2 regions of the Paenibacillus sp. FSL R7-0333 genome follow, and region 2 is predicted to be linked to the other one. Evidence: riboswitches for the same ligand, from Rfam matches in the RefSeq annotation. Region 2 holds a riboswitch; the other holds the start of a gene.

Region 1 (8,064 bases), 4.5 Mb from region 2:
CCTTCTCCGCTGCTGAAGCGGTACTTCATAATCTGTGCCATCAGAGGCTCAACGTCAGCCATAGCCGTAAGTACGTTGCGGATATCCCCGGGCGGCGGCATCTGCAGCTCACTGCGCAGAATCCCGGAGCTTCCCCCGTCATCTGCGACAGTTACGATCGCCGTGATATCCAGCGGCTTCTCCTTCAACCCCCGGAGCATCACCGAGAGTCCGGTCCCGCCGCCCATCACGACGATCTTTGGACGCTGTCCTTGTTCTTCAGCCACTATTCATCCCTTCTCTCATCAATGCCGGTCGCGTTCGGAGTCCCGATGGCTGACTGCCACCGCTTCCGTCTCGCTAACCCCCAGCATTTTGCCCAGGTATTCGGCGATGGCTACCGAACGGTGTTTGCCGCCCGTACAGCCGATGCCGATAATAATCTGGGATTTGCCTTCCTTGCGGTATTGCGGAATAAGGAATTGAAGCATATCTAGCAGCTTGGTCAGGAATTCTTGCGTTTCAGGCCATTTCATTACGTAGTCGTACACCTCGTTGTCTTGGCCTGTCTTGGGCCGCAGCTGATCCACATAATGCGGATTAGGCAGGAAGCGGACGTCGAACACCAGGTCAGCATCAATCGGAATCCCATACTTGAATCCAAACGAAGTAATGTTAACCGAGAGGGTGCTTTTCCCGAGGTGGGAGAAGCGTGACACTATTTTTTCTTTGAGCTGAACCGGCTTCATGCTGCTGGTATCCAGACACAGGGTAGCTGAATTCTTCAGCTCCTCCAGCATCTGGCGCTCCATGCGGATGCCGTCCAGCGGCATGCCCTTCGGAGCAAGCGGATGATGCCTCCGGCTCTCCTTGTAACGCTGTACAAGCACTGAATCTGTGGCGTCCAGGAAAAGGATCTCACACCCGATCGTTGACTCGTCCTTGATGTAGGCCAGAGACTCCGACAGAGCGGTGAAGAATTCCCGCCCCCGAAGGTCGATGACCAGCGCCACCTTGGCGATTTTACCCTTGGACTGCTCAATCAGCTCAGCGAATTTCGGGATTAGTACAGGCGGAAGATTATCCACGCAGAAGAACCCCAGATCCTCCAGGCTCTGCACGGCAATCGTCTTGCCCGCACCCGACATGCCTGTAATGATAATCAGGGTGGCATGGGCGGGCAGGGTTTGCTCGAGGTCGGTCATTACAGCATCCCTCCCTATGATTAGTATATGAATAATTCCGGTCTTTTAAGAACGCAGCAGCAGACCTGCCGCACCAATAATACCGGCGTCATTGCCAAGCGCTGCAGGTACAATCGTAACACCGGTCTGCAGAGGGGCAGGCGCCAGCTTGGCGAATACCCGGCGGACTTCATCGAACAGAATATCGCCTGCCTTGGAGACTCCGCCGCCGACGATGAATACTTCAGGGTTCAGAACCGCTGCAACGGAGGCCATTGATTTGCCCAGGTAGAAGGCCGCCCGGTTCACAATCCGCAGCGCAGCTTCATCGCCTGCCTTGGCGGCATCGAATACTTCCTTCGCAGCGATTTTTTCAACGGTGGACAAGGAGGTCCGGTCCCCGCGTGCTACAGCATCGTTCGCCATACGGATAATGCCTGTCGCTGAGGAAACGGTTTCCAAACAGCCCATGTTCCCGCAGCCGCACTGGATCGCTTCCAGATCGGGCACCACGGAGATATGTCCAAGCTCACCGGCCAGACCGGCAAATCCCTGATACACCTTACCATTAATGATAATACCGCCGCCGACACCCGTACCGAGCGTATAGCAGACACAATTCTCTATGCCGCGCCCTGCACCGCTCCAGGCTTCGCCCAGTGCAGCCACGTTGGCATCATTGTCTATTTTGACTGGCTTGTTCAGGCGACCCTCCAGAATGGAGCGGATCGGCACATCTCTAAATCCTATGTTGGGCGCAAGGATGATGATACCTTCACGAATATTCGTAAATCCGGCCAGTCCCGCACCGACACCAGCCAGCTGGTCCCAGGAGTACGGAGAGTCCTCCACAATCTGGCGTACATACTTCTCGATATTATCGATGACAGCATCGACGCCATCCGCAGTCCCTGTCGGACCTTCGTAAGTGTGCAGCAGGCTTCCCTCGGCATTACAGATTCCAACCTTAATCGTGGTACCACCTAAATCCACGCCAACGTAGATATGTTCAGACATGTTACAAGCCACCTTTTTCTATGCTAAAATAGTTAATCCTACGTACCCACTATAATAGAACCCTCCCCTGCGGTCAAGGAAAGGCGATACACCCGGGGCAATGGACTTCAGTTCTTATTTGTTAACAAAAAGACTTTCTCACCAGGCAGGCAAGAAAGTCCGTTCATTCTCTTCTATTGTAGGGTGCCAGATACCTTAATGCTATTCGGACAAAATCCGCTTCTGGCCCTCAAGGGCACGGATCGGTGCGATATTCTGGGTGAATTCCAGCGTCCCCATATAACGGCCTTCTGCATCCCGCACGGCGAAATAACGGATATAGATGAATTTATCCTTGATGTTAATCCAGAAATCCTCGGCATCCTTCACTCCGGCTTTGAAATCAGCCAGCAGCTTCTCAACAACATGCACACTTTGCGGCGGATGGCAGTTCTGTACGGTGCGGCCGATAACGGCCTTCGTCCGGGCGAAGATCCGTTCCTTGCCATGCGAGAAGTAGCGGACGACATCGTTCTCGTCGATAAAGGTCAGATCCACCGGCAGATGATTCATCAGCGTCTCGAGCTGGTGGAGCGACAGCAGCCCGGTCTCGAACCGGATGAAGCCCTGCGGGGACAGGCCTTCCCCTTCTTCCGCCGGAACATCAGCACCCTCAGGCTCCGCTGCACGCTCCGGTATCCATTCCTGATCGGGCGCAGTCAGGCAGAAGCCGATTTCATCGCTTTCGCGGGCGATCCGGACCCACTCATCCTCAGTCAGCTTATCCAGCGCCATCGGGAGCAGAATATTCTCTTCTTTGAAGATCATCTCATTGACTTCCTTAATGATCTCCTCCAGTGCGGCTGTAATCTGCCCGCTGTCCCCGTTATAGGCGCTAAGCGCCTTCTTGGCTTCCTTGATCATATTGCGGATTCCGTCATCCACTCCCCACATTACCTTCGTAGGACCGTATATGCCGTACTTCTCCAGGTAGGGGAAGAGCAGATTCTCCTTGCGGCTGTAGTGCTTGTCGAGATCCAGCAGCAGACTCAGGTCCTCCAGCAGCTTGAAAATAATCTCCTCGGTGGCGTTCTTCTTGAACTTATCTGCATGCAGCTCCAGCCGGAAGTTGACCAGACGCTCGATCTCGCGGTTCTCCAGCTTGAACGTATGCACGGGATGACCGGGCTGCTCCTCGGGCTTAGAAGAACGGTGAATCTGTTCAATCGAGCCTTTGAAAATTGCCGTATGCACAGAGCAGAGGCGCTGTACTTCCTCTACCGGAATGCCTTCCTCGGTCATCAGGGAGTGCTCCATGGCGGAGATTTCCTCCACCGTAACATCGCCTACCGCCTCTTCAAATCGCGCCTTAACCTCCTCCACGCTTTTGCCCGCATGCAGCTCCTTGATGATCTCTCTCAGCATAGCCTGGCGGCGTGTCTGTTCCGGAATATCGACCTCGCGGTTATTAATCAGTTCGCTCATCGCAATCTCTCCTTCTATTCTATAATCTCGAAACCATGCTGCTGAAAGGCCAGCCGAACGGTTTCCAGCTCTATTTTCTTTAACTTCATTCCTTTAGACAGGGTCATGAATCGTCCTGCGGTCTGCAGCATTCCAGGCTTTGCAATATCACGGAATCCCAGCTCCACCATGATCTCCACCACTTCCGGGTGCCTGGTTACCAGCTCAAAGACCGATTCATCCAGCTTCAACGCTTTGCTCATCCTTTTGCACACCTCACTAATGAGAATTCTTCTCAACACCAGCTTAGCATAGGGTACAGGGGTGAATTGTGATTGTAATCACTAACTACAAAAAGACTATCCCCGCCAGCCATTCAGCTTGGGGGGATAGCCTCAGAATTATACGTTTCCGCTGTATTCACGGCCTCTCGGCCATGAACAACATACCTACATATAGATTAGGTCATGCAGCTAAGTTACAGTGATTGGCTCCATCTATGGGAATTCCGGATATCATGCGAAATCCGCATGCTGCAGAATTTAGGGCCGCACATCGAGCAGAAATGCGCCTGCTTTGCCCCCTCCGCAGGCAGCGTCTCATCATGATACGCCTGCGCCCTTTCCGGGTCCAGGGAGAGATGAAACTGGTCGCGCCAGCGGAACTCGAACCGCGCCTTGGACAGCGCGTTGTCCCGGTCCTGCGCACCCGGATGTCCCTTGGCGAGGTCTGCGGCATGTGCAGCAATTTTGTAGGTAATGACGCCTTCGCGCACATCATTCTTGTCAGGCAGGCCTAAATGCTCCTTAGGTGTAACGTAACACAGCATTGCCGTTCCAAGCCCCCCGATTATCGCTGCCCCGATGGCCGACGTGATGTGATCATAGCCGGGTGCAATATCCGTAGTTAGCGGACCGAGGGTGTAAAAAGGGGCTTCGTGACAAATCTCAAGCTGCTTGTCCATATTCTCCTTGATCTTGTGCATTGGCACATGGCCCGGACCTTCTACCATAACCTGAACATCATGCTTCCAGGCAAGCGCCGTCAGCTCTCCCAGCGTCTCCAGCTCGGCGAACTGGGCTTCGTCATTGGCATCGGCGATAGAGCCGGGACGCAGGCCATCCCCCAGTGAGAAGGCCACATCATACGTCTTCATGATCTCACATATGTCTTCGAAGTGTGTGTACAGGAAGTTCTCCTGCTGATGGGCCAGGCACCAGGCAGCCATAATCGATCCGCCCCGGGATACGATGCCGGTCATTCTCCGGGCAGTGAGCGGAATATAGCGCCGCAGCACCCCGGCATGAATGGTGAAGTAATCCACCCCCTGCTCCGCCTGCTCAATCAGCGTGTCGCGATAGAGCTCCCAGGTTAAGTCCTCGGCTATACCGTTCACCTTCTCCAGCGCCTGGTATATGGGCACTGTCCCGACCGGCACAGGAGAATTGCGGATAATCCACTCCCGGGTGGTATGGATCTTAGAGCCGGTGGAGAGATCCATGATGGTATCAGCCCCCCAACGGGTCGCCCACCGCATCTTCTCCACCTCCTCTTCAATAGAAGAAGTGACCGCCGAATTTCCGATGTTGGCATTGATCTTCACCAGGAAGTTACGGCCGATAATCATCGGCTCACTCTCCGGGTGATTGATATTGGCCGGAATAATAGCACGGCCCGCAGCCACCTCATCCCTTACGAACTCCTTCCGGGTATTCTCTCGGATCGCAATATACTCCATTTCCGGTGTGATGATCCCTTGCCTTGCATAATGCAGCTGAGTCACATTGCCGCCTACATAGGCCCGCCGGGGATTCCTGCACAGTCCTGGATAAGCTTCTGCGGCAGCCCCTTCTCTGCGGATTCCGTTATCCTCCGGCCGGACGGCTCTTCCGGTGTACTCCTCCGAATCGCCACGCTCCGCGATCCAGCTTGAACGGTGCGGCGGCAGCCCCCTCCGAATGTCCATCTCCTCCGCGGCATCCGTGTACATACCGCTTGTGTCATAGACCCGCAGCGGAGCATTGTCCTCTTCCCCGGCAACGCCTTCGGTTCTGCTGAGGCTGATCTCCCGCATCGGAACCCGGATATCCGGGCGTGAGCCCTCCACATACACTTTACGGCTTGCGGGGAATCCGGAAAGATCCACCTCTTCGTTCTTCATCATTTCTGACATTCCAATCTCCTCCTCTTCACTCTGTGAGTCAATCAGATAAGATGTCACGCAGCAGACTGAGCCGAAGAATCTATAGATTCCTGCAAGTCAAAAAGCCGCTCCACCTGGAGCGGCTTTATTAAAGGAACAGTCAAATAAGACTGTATTCAAAAAAGGTCCGACTCCACTTTCCTACGCTGGTATGATCCAGATCAGGTTCAAGGGTCCGGAAATTCAATTTTCCCGTCTCAGCCTATTCAGGCTCCCCTAGTGGGTATCTTATCTAATTAAATACATTTTACCTGTATGGGTAATTCTTGTAAACCCGTTATTTATCCAGCGATTCGCTCCAGTCGTGCACCATCGTACCTTCCAGGAACTTCTCGGCATCCATAGCGGCCATACAGCCGGTTCCCGCTGCCGATATCGCTTGACGGTAACGTGTATCCTGTACATCGCCGCAGGCGAATACACCCGGGATGTTGGTCTCGGTGGTACCCGGGTTCACCACGATATAACCGTTGGCATCGGTGTTAATCTGGCCGCCTAAGAAGGCTGTGTTCGGTGTGTGTCCAATCGCTACGAACACACCGTCTGCTTCTACCAGCTCTGTCAGACCTGTCTCATTATTAAGCACCGTAAGGCCCTTCACTCCGGTCTCTCCTACCGTTACTTCAACCGGTGTGCGGTTCAAGGCCCAGGTTACCTTGCTGTTGTCACGCGCCCGGTCCTGCATGATCTTCGAGGCCCGCAGCTCGGGACGGCGGTGAACCAGCGTTACGCTGGACGCAAAGCGGGTCAGGAAGCTGGCTTCCTCCATAGCGGAGTCTCCGCCGCCGACGACGACAATCTTTTTATTACGGAAAAAGAAGCCGTCACAGGTCGCACAGGTGCTGACCCCGCGTCCCACATTCTCCTGCTCGCCCGGAATGCCCAGATATCTTGCAGAGGCCCCGGTTGAAATAATAACCGACTCCGCTTCCAGTACACCCATTCCGTCCACTGTTACCTTGAACGGACGCTGTGAGAAGTCCACCGACTCCACCCAGCCATTCTTGAATTCAGCGCCGAAGCGTTCCGCCTGCTTGCGCATATTGTCCATCAGGTCCGGACCCAGAATCCCTTCAGGGAAGCCTGGAAAGTTCTCCACTTCTGTCGTCGTTGTCAGTTGTCCCCCCGGCTGCAAACCTTCAATGACCAGCGGGCTCAGGTTCGCACGCGCCAGATAAATCGCGGCAGTCAGCCCGGCCGGGCCTGTTCCGATTACAATCGTTTTGTACATTACATTGGCCTCCTTACAAGTAGGTGTTCTTACAACAGCAATTGCTTCAAATACGGGTAGTGGACGGCGATAAGCCGCCGGTTCCGGGCAGCATCCCCTTGGGTCCGGGAGCAGCCGCAGGCTCCTGCTCTTCGCCGGGCGAGCCGCCGGCTTCATTCAGGTTCTCCCCGATCAGCCGCTGAAGGCTGAACAATACCGCCTCCTGCAGGCGGTCCTCCTGCAGCGGCTCCTGCTCCAGAACTCCGCGCAGTACCTCGGACATCTCCTCGTCCTCAATCCAGCGGAGAGCCTCGGTCACCTGAAGCTTCGTAGCGGAATCGCCGTAGCGCAGCGCCCAGAAGAACGAGGCGCGCAGCAGCGGATTATTCCGCACTTCTTCAGTGAATCTGCCCGTATTGCCCTTCCACTGCTTCAGCTGCTCCTGGAAGGGCAGCTGATAGTTATAGCTGACAGCAGGCATAGGCTGTCCTTCTGCCCGGGCCTGCTGGAGCTGGGACAGGAAGAACGCCGGGACAGCGGAAGCAGGGTCCAGCTTGGCTGCCTGTCTCCAGCAGCGCAGCGCCTCATCATGTTTTCCGCTATTGCTTGCCGCGGCCGCACAGTAATGATACAGCCCGGCATCTCCGGCGACCTCCTCATCCTTCAGCAGACGGCGGAAATGGCTGTAAGCGGCAGCGTGCCGGCCCAGGATACCCATGGTTGTAGCCATTTTGAATACATGCTCCTGATGGAACGGCACCGTTGCTTCAAGCATACCGAGCAGCGTTTCAAGCTGTTCCTTATCTCCTGCATACTGCAGGAAGATGGCCATATTGCACAGAGCATGCAGATTGCCGGGGTCTTGCTTCAGCACCTCATTCAGACATTCCTTCGCCTTGGCGAACCGGCCCATATAGAAATGAGCTAATGCCAGATTATTATGCGCAGCCAAAAAATCCGGGGTACCCGCAGTGATCTCCTCCAGCAGCTCTACAGCCTGAGGGAACTTACCCTCCTCCAGCAGACTA
Region 2 (8,064 bases):
TTCCATAGCTTAGCTTACCCCAAATTCTGCTCCGGCATCAGGATTCTCTGAAGAGAAATCAACAAAAAAGCGACCCTCCGGCAAAAGGAGAATCGCTGCTATATGGATGTTACAAGCTCTGCTGCTATAAGGGCACAACTATACGTGCATGATTTCCGGTGCCGCCTTTTCCTTGGAACGCTCAGCTCCGGAATGGCGGCCCCGGCGCAGCAGCAGTCCAAGGACCGCACCGCCAAGCGCGACAAACATCATAATGTGGAACGTGTCCGCGAAGCCCTGCGACAACACGGTCTGCTTGGCCAGCAGAAGCGCATCCTGCGAAGCGCCTGCGGTACTCTTTCCGGCAGCGGCAGCGGCCTCCTGCATCTCGGTACCGCGCGCCGTTGTTCTTGCCGTCAGAATTGTAACCAGCGTCGAGACGGCCAGCGAGGTAATCACCTGCTGCATCGAATTCGTCAGCGAGGTTACCCGGTTCACCAGATGACTTGGCGCCTTGTTGAGCAGATGCGTGTTCATCGGCATCATCATCATGCCCATTCCGGCCCCGCACATGATTAGCGGAAGGATCAGGTCGCCGCTCTGCGTGGTAAGATCCACATGGGAGTACTGGAATAACGCACCGGAGACCAGACTGAGACCGCAGACCACGAGCCAGCGCACACCGATCCGGTCGAACAGGATTCCGGCAACCGGCATCATCAGCCCGGAAGCAATCGCTTGCGGCAGCAGCGTCAGGCCGGTATCAAATGCGCCGAAGCCGCGGGCCTGCTGCAGAAATTGCGGGAGCAGGAATAACGCGCCATATAAGCCGAACTGGGCAATCCACTGCACGATGATCCCTGTCGTAAAATCAACGGATTTCAGAATCCGCAGCTCCAGCAGCGGTGTCTTGGAGCGCAGCTCGGCGATGACAAAAGCGATCAGCGCCACAGCGCCCAACAGCAGCCCGATCAGCGTCTTCTCAGAGGTCCAGCTCTGCGCACCCTGGCTGACCCCGTAAGTGAGCGAAGCAAAAGCCAGCGGGCCAAGAACCATACCGAGCTTATCCATGCCGGGCACGCTGTTCTTCGCCGCATTCGGCAGCTTGCGCAGTCCGATCAGCACAGCAATAATGCCAATCGGAATATTAATGAGGAAGATCCAGCGCCAGGAATGGTATTCAACCAGCCAGCCCGACAATACCGGACCAATAGCGGGTGCGAACAGGACGGGAATACCCATAATCCCCATGACAACGCCAACCTTACTTTTGGGAGCCAGTCTGTACACATAGGCCATCCCGACAGGGAGCACACAGCCACCGCCAAGTCCCTGAATGACCCGGAAAACAATCAGCCATTCGGCGCTGCTTGGTGTAGCGCACAGAATCGAGCCTATCGTAAACACAATTACCGCCGTCAGGAAGACCGTCTTGGCCCCGAACCGGTCAGACAGCCAGCCTGAAAGTGGAATAACTGAAGCCTGAGCCAGCATATATCCGGTAACTACCCACTGCAGCGTATGCAGGTCCGTCTTGAAATCCACCACCAGCCTGGACAAGGCTACATTCATTGCCGTACTGTCCAGCACAACCATAAATACTCCGGCAATAATGGCCAGCAGCGGAACCAGAATGCTGGACAGCCGGAAATCGGCTTCCTGCTTCAAGGTCTGATCCATGTCTCTTCTCCTCCTGAGCTGTCCGCGTTCTACATTGACCTGCGGGCAGATTGTTCTATATAATGAGTGAACGGACAACTGTCCGTAAGTGCAATTCATAGTCTACGGACAATTGTCCGATGTGTCAATTCTTTTCTGAAAGGGGTACTCATGAAAAAGCCAGACACCGATGCTGCACAGCTCCCGCGCTCAGCTCCGCAAGCCATAGAATCTGCTCCGCCCGAGTCCGCCGATCCTTATGTACAGCGGATTCTTGAAGCTGCCCGCCAGTTGTTCACCGAGAGCGGACTTGAGGCAGTCAGCATGTACAGCATTGCCAAGCGGGCAGGCATAGGGCAAGGCTCCCTGTACCGCCGCTTCACGGACAAGGGTGAGATCTGTTCTGCACTGCTGAAGGGCAGCGCAGATCAATTCCTGTCCGGGCTGGAGCAGCAGGTGGCTGCAAGTGCCGGTGAAGCTCCGGCTCTCGCTCAGCTACAGAGCAGCATTGAGCAGATTGCCGATTTCATTGAGCAGTATGCTGAGCTGCTGAATATGATCAAAGCCGAGTTCACCGGCAAGAAGCAGCTGACCCAGTTTGAGCATCCTTTTTTTCAGCGGCTGGGGGTGATGATGACTGAGCTGCTGCAGCGTGCTGCGGAGGGCGGTGAGATTATTGACATTGATCCTGCCTTTGCCGCCACGGCCTTAATCTCTGTTCTCAGCCCCGATCTGTACCTGTATGAGCAGAAGCGGCACCATTCCTCCAAGCTGGACATCTCCCGGGGCATCGTCACCTTGTTCGTGACCGGTCTGGCGAAGCGCTGAGCATCTGCTCTTTACAAGAGAAGAATTTGTGGTATATTAAGTAGCAATTACGAATTCAATAGCAACATTATTCACTAGGGGAGTCGGCCGACTGAGACGGAGCTTAAGCTCCGGACCCTTTGAACCTGATCTGGATCATACCAGCGGAGGGAAGTGGAGCAGAATGTATCAGTGGTTCCCGTCACAGGGCCGCAGCCGACTGTACCTTCCGCCCCATTCATTGCCTCCGGGAATGAATGGGGCTTTTTTGTGCTCAACACAATATCTATATCAATCAATCCGGGAGGTTTCGTACATAGTCTTATGATCAACATTAGCAATCTATCCTATGCTTTCGGGACGGGTTCGTCCCGGACCCCAGTCTTCTCAGGGCTATCCATGAATGTGCAGCGCGGCGAATTCATTTCTGTCGTAGGCGGAAGCGGATGCGGCAAAAGCACCTTGTTCAAAATCATCGCCGGCCTGCTGGAGCCGGACAAAGGCAGGATTACGCTGAACGGAGCCGAGTCCGCGGCAGCAGCGAAGAGGCTGGGCAGTGTGGCCTACATGCCGCAGCAGGATCTCCTCCTGCCTTGGCGCACCGTGCTGGACAATTGTCTGCTGCCTTGGGAACTCAAGCGCAGCCGTCCCAAAGCGGCCGCTGTGGCCGAGATCCGTACCCTGCTGCAACGCTTCGGCCTTGAGGGAACCGAAGGGGCTTATCCCCAGGAGCTGTCCGGCGGGATGCGCCAGCGCGTGGCGGTCCTCCGCACCGTGGCGGCGGGGAATGATCTGCTGCTGCTCGATGAGCCGTTCGGGGCGCTTGATGCCATTACCAAGCGTTCGCTGCAGCGCTGGTTGCTGGAGTTATGGGCAGAGCTGGACAAGACGGTGCTGTTCATCACCCATGACCTGGAGGAGGCACTCTTGCTCAGTGACAGAATCTATCTAATGACGGGCAGTGGCGGCAGCGGGATGCAGGAATTCCCAGCCGGTCTCCCCCGTCCGCGTCATCACAGTCTGAACTATGAACCGCAGTTCGCCGCCCTGCGCCAGGAATTGGAGCTGAAGCTATATGAGAACCGCCGCTCCTAGAAGATTGCTCCAGCATTACGGTCCGGCTGCCCTGCTCGCCCTGCTGACGCTTGCAGTCTGGGAGACTGTAGCCCGGCTGGGCCTGGTTCCTCCCTTCATCCTTCCGGCTCCGTCTGCGGTGTGGATGGCATTGATGGAAGACCGCCATCTATTGTTCGGGGTACATCTGCCCGCCACACTGCTTGAAGTGCTCACAGGCTTCGCACTATCCGTGGTCTGCGGCAGCCTGCTGGGAATCGCCATGCACCTGTTCCGTCCGCTGGCCAAGGCGCTGTACCCGCTGCTGATTATCAGCCAGACGGTTCCGCTGATCGCGCTCTCTCCCCTGTTCATCATGTGGTTCGGCTACACCCTATGGAGTAAGGTCGCCGTTGTCTTCCTAACCGCTTTCTTCCCGGTGGTCATCGGCACCTATGACGGGTTGTCCAAGAACACGGACGCCTACCGGGAGCTGCTGCTGACCTATGGCGCGAACCGCTGGCAGATTCTCGGGAAGGTGAGCGTTCCGCTGGCTTTGCCCTCTTTTTTCTCCGGACTGAAGCTGTCGGCTGTGTACTGTGTGATCGGTGCAACCATCGGGGAATGGCTAGGGGGCAGCCAGGGGCTGGGCTATTTCAGCCGCAGAATGGCCGGGAATCTGCAGAGTGCCAAGATGTTCGCCGCTGTTGTCTTATTATCTCTACTCGGTATCCTGCTGTTTCTGGCAGTCGCCGCGCTGGAGAAGATTATTCTGAAGAAAAGAGGACGTTATTCATGACTACTATCCGCTATTTCCGTTATCTGTTGAGTGGAATATCAAAGCCAGTCAAGCTGCTGCTGCCCGCTCTGCTGCTATGTATGCTGCCTGTCCTGGCAGGCTGCGCCAATACGGACAATCCGGCGGCCTCCGGCTCCCCGGCTGCTGCACCCTCTACCTCTGAGGCCGGGGCTGGGACCGGGGCTAAAGGCGGGGCCCATAAGCTGACGATTATGCTCGATTGGTATCCCAATGCTGTCCACTCCTTTTTGTATGCGGCAGAGGCTGAAGGCTATTTCGCTGAGGAAGGTCTGGAGGTTGAGATTCAGATGCCGGCCGATACCAATGATGCGCTGAAGCTTGTTGCTGCGGGGAAGGTGGATCTGGCACTCAGTTATCAGCCCCAGGTGCTGATGGCACAGGGTGAGCAGATTCCAGTCAAGTCGATTGCCGCGCTGGTGCGTCATCCGCTGAATCATCTCATGGTAGCCGCAGACAGCGGCATTACCCGCCCCGGAGAGCTGTCCGGCAAGCAGGCCGGATATTCCTCCGTCCCGTTGTATGAAGCCATGCTGAACACGATGGTCAAAAGCGACGGCGGGGACCCTTCCTCCCTCAAGCTGGTGGATGTCGGCTATGAGCTGATCCCTGCTCTCTCCACCGGACGGGTGGATGGCATTATGGGCGGGTTCATCAACCATGAGCAGCTGATTCTGGAGCAGGAAGGCCATCTGGTCCGCTCCTTCAATCCCGTGGATTACGGGGTCCCGGATTATTATGAGCTGGTGCTGGTCGCCAGTGAGCAGGGACTGCAGGATTCACAGGGCTTTTATCAGAAATTCGTGGATGCCATCAGAAAAGGCCAGCAGTATGTAGCCGATCACCCGGATGAAGCGCTGAAGCTGCTGCTCGCCCATCAGGAGGATACCGCACCGCTGGATGAAGCCATTGAACAGCGCAGTCTGGAGATCCTGCTGCCGCTGATGGATGCCGGTTCCCAGCCCTTCGGCTATCAGGACAGCGCATCATGGGAGAAGGTGAACCAGTGGCTGAGCGAGAACGGTCTGCTGGCTGCCGAAGTGGATGTTAAGAATGCTTTTATTAATTTTTAAATTATACCTACAGGAGGAATTCATATGTCTTATCTGTCCAAAGTACGCCAAGCGAACCCACTGGTGCATAATATCACGAATATCGTAGTCGCTAACTTCACAGCTAATGGGCTTCTGGCCCTGGGAGCTTCGCCGTTCATGGCCGATGCCATCGAAGAAGTAGCCGATGTCGCCGCCATGTCCGGCGCGGTTGTGCTGAACATCGGTACACTGAATGAAGCTGCCATTGCTTCCATGATCGAAGCCGGAAAGGCTGCGAACCGCCACCATGTACCGCTCGTGCTTGATCCCGTTGGAGCCGGTGCTACCGCCTACCGCACGGATGTTACGGCGGGGCTGCTCCGTGAGCTTCAGCTTACTGCCCTGCGCGGCAATGTGGCCGAGGTTGCCAATGTGGCCGGGGAGAGCTGGGCCAGCAAAGGCGTAGATGCCGGAGCAGGCGAAGGCGATGTAATTGCTCTAGCCAATAAGGCGGCGCAGAAGCTGAACTGTGTCGTGATTATCACCGGCAAGGAAGACATCATCACAGACGGCAAGCGCACTTATATCGCCAGCAACGGACACTCCATCCTCACCCGGGTGACCGGAACCGGCTGCCTACTCAGTGCGGTGGTGGGTGCATTTCTTGCCGTAAGCGGCGGGGAGGTGCTTGAGGCGGCTGCCGAGGCCCTCTCCTTCTACGGCGTGGCAGCAGAGCTTGCCGCTGAGGCGGCTGAAGCCCAAGGTCCGGGCAGCTTCCAGATTGGGTTTCTGAATCAATTGTCACTAGTGACCCCGGAGCAATACAGCAGCCGCTCACGGCTGAAGCTGCTCGCCGAAGCCTAGACCGTACAGCCAAAGGAGAGAACAAGATGACTAGCATACGCAAAGCGTTGACCATTGCCGGCTCTGACAGCGGCGGCGGGGCCGGAATTCAGGCGGATTTGAAGACGTTTCAGGAGCTGGGAGTGTACGGCATGTCTGCACTTACTGCACTCACCGCCCAGAATACACTAGGTGTCCAGGGAGTCTTTCCGATCGAGCCGGAGACCGTTGCAGCCCAGTTGGATTCGATCGGCAGTGATCTGCCGCCGGATGCCATTAAGACAGGGATGCTGTTCAGCAGTGAGATTATCCGCGTGGTTGCCGGTAAAGTGCAGCAGTACGGCTGGCAGCAGAAGCTGGTAATCGATCCGGTCATGGTCGCCAAGGGCGGCTCACAGCTGCTGCTCCAGGAGGCAATACAGGCGCTGATTACAAGCCTGCTTCCTCTCTCGCTTGCCATCACCCCCAATCTTCCTGAAGCAGAGATGCTGACAGGTATGAAGATTCAGGGCCGGGAAGACCGGGAACAGGCGGCAAGACTGCTTCATCAGATGGGACCCGAGTACATTATCTTAAAGGGCGGACATGACCCCTCAGGAGATGAGGCAGTGGATCTGCTCTATGACGGACGGGAATTCCAGTATATGTCCAGCCCGCGGATTGCGACGAAGCATACTCACGGGACTGGCTGCACCTTCTCGGCTGCGGTTACGGCAGGTCTTGCGCTGGGCCATTCCATGCCTGAAGCCGTCCTTACCGCCAAGGCCTTCATTCAAGCGGCGATTGAGGATAGTCTGAACATCGGGGCCGGGCAAGGGCCGACGAATCATTTTGCTTATGGGAACCGGATGAAATCAAGGGGGTTAACGCTATGACACGGATTGACAGCGAGGATATGCGCAGACTGCTGAAGCTGTACTTCATTATGGGCAGTGTGAACTGCCGCCTCTCACCGGAGGACACTTTAACCGCTGCTGCCGCTGGGGGCATCACTCTGTTCCAGTTCCGGGAAAAGGGTCCTGCTGCGCTCAAAGGCGCCGCACTGCTCCGTCTCGGGCAACAGCTCCGGCAGATATGCCGGGCCTATAACATCCCGTTCATCGTGAACGATGATCTGGAGCTTGCCGCTGCGCTGGATGCCGATGGCATTCATGTCGGCCAGGATGACCTGCCTGCCCGGTTAATCCGGGAGCAGCTCGGTAAGCATAAGATCATCGGAGTCTCCGCACATAATCTGACGGAAGCCCGGCAGGCTATCGCGGACGGCGCCGATTATCTCGGAGTCGGTCCTGTCTATCCTACTTCGTCCAAGGATGATGCCCAGGCCGTCCGGGGAACTACTGTCATTGAAGAGCTAAGACGAAGCGGCCTGAGCATTCCTGTGGTGGGAATCGGCGGCATCAGCCTGGAGAATGCCCCACCGGTCATCCGGGCGGGTGCGGATGGTCTCTCCATCATCTCGGCCATTGCCGGAGCTGAGGATATACGCGAGTCTACGCGGAGATTCTCTCAGCTCGTCACTGCTCCTTCTTCATAATTTCAAACCAGGCACGCTGCGGGTGGAACAATGCGGGTGCCTCATGCCACGCATAGGAGTACCTCACTTTTCCATCCGTCTGCTTTGTGGCGACATATGGCGTTAACCAGGGCGCACGCACATTATGATCGGTTTTCCGATTACATTCAGCTTACGTGGCGCGCCCAATCCAATTATGATCGGTTTTCCGATTAGATTTCGCCTACGCGGCGCATCCAGTCCAATTATGATCGGTTTTCCGATTACATCTGGCCTACGTGGCGCGCCCAATCCAATTATGATCGGTTTTTCGATTACATTCGGCCTACGTGGCGCGTCCAGTCCAATTATGATTG

What was found. Region 2 has a riboswitch for thiamine pyrophosphate ahead of MKY86_RS12640 (ABC transporter ATP-binding protein). Riboswitches for the same ligand answer to the same signal wherever they lie in the genome.
Region 1: linked by a shared signal. The riboswitch ahead of thiC (phosphomethylpyrimidine synthase ThiC) and the one ahead of MKY86_RS12640 (ABC transporter ATP-binding protein) in region 2 are both predicted to bind thiamine pyrophosphate.

What each region holds. Positions count from the first base shown of each region.
Region 1 is NZ_JBBOBZ010000001.1:7,563,475-7,571,538, reverse strand. It holds gene MKY86_RS32725 (gluconeogenesis factor YvcK family protein) at 1-227, opposite strand, end outside; gene rapZ (RNase adapter RapZ) at 285-1,184, opposite strand; gene MKY86_RS32715 (ROK family glucokinase) at 1,230-2,180, opposite strand; gene MKY86_RS32710 (DUF438 domain-containing protein) at 2,382-3,644, opposite strand; gene MKY86_RS32705 (DUF1858 domain-containing protein) at 3,659-3,886, opposite strand; gene thiC (phosphomethylpyrimidine synthase ThiC) at 4,102-5,796, opposite strand; TPP riboswitch at 5,948-6,054, opposite strand; gene trxB (thioredoxin-disulfide reductase) at 6,104-7,057, opposite strand; gene MKY86_RS32690 (tetratricopeptide repeat protein) at 7,104-8,064, opposite strand, start outside.
Region 2 is NZ_JBBOBZ010000001.1:3,060,623-3,068,686, reverse strand. It holds gene MKY86_RS12650 (DHA2 family efflux MFS transporter permease subunit) at 139-1,659, opposite strand; gene MKY86_RS12645 (TetR/AcrR family transcriptional regulator) at 1,810-2,466, shown strand; TPP riboswitch at 2,533-2,635, shown strand; gene MKY86_RS12640 (ABC transporter ATP-binding protein) at 2,770-3,540, shown strand; gene MKY86_RS12635 (ABC transporter permease) at 3,521-4,297, shown strand; gene MKY86_RS12630 (ABC transporter substrate-binding protein) at 4,294-5,388, shown strand; gene thiM (hydroxyethylthiazole kinase) at 5,407-6,213, shown strand; gene thiD (bifunctional hydroxymethylpyrimidine kinase/phosphomethylpyrimidine kinase) at 6,240-7,067, shown strand; gene thiE (thiamine phosphate synthase) at 7,064-7,729, shown strand.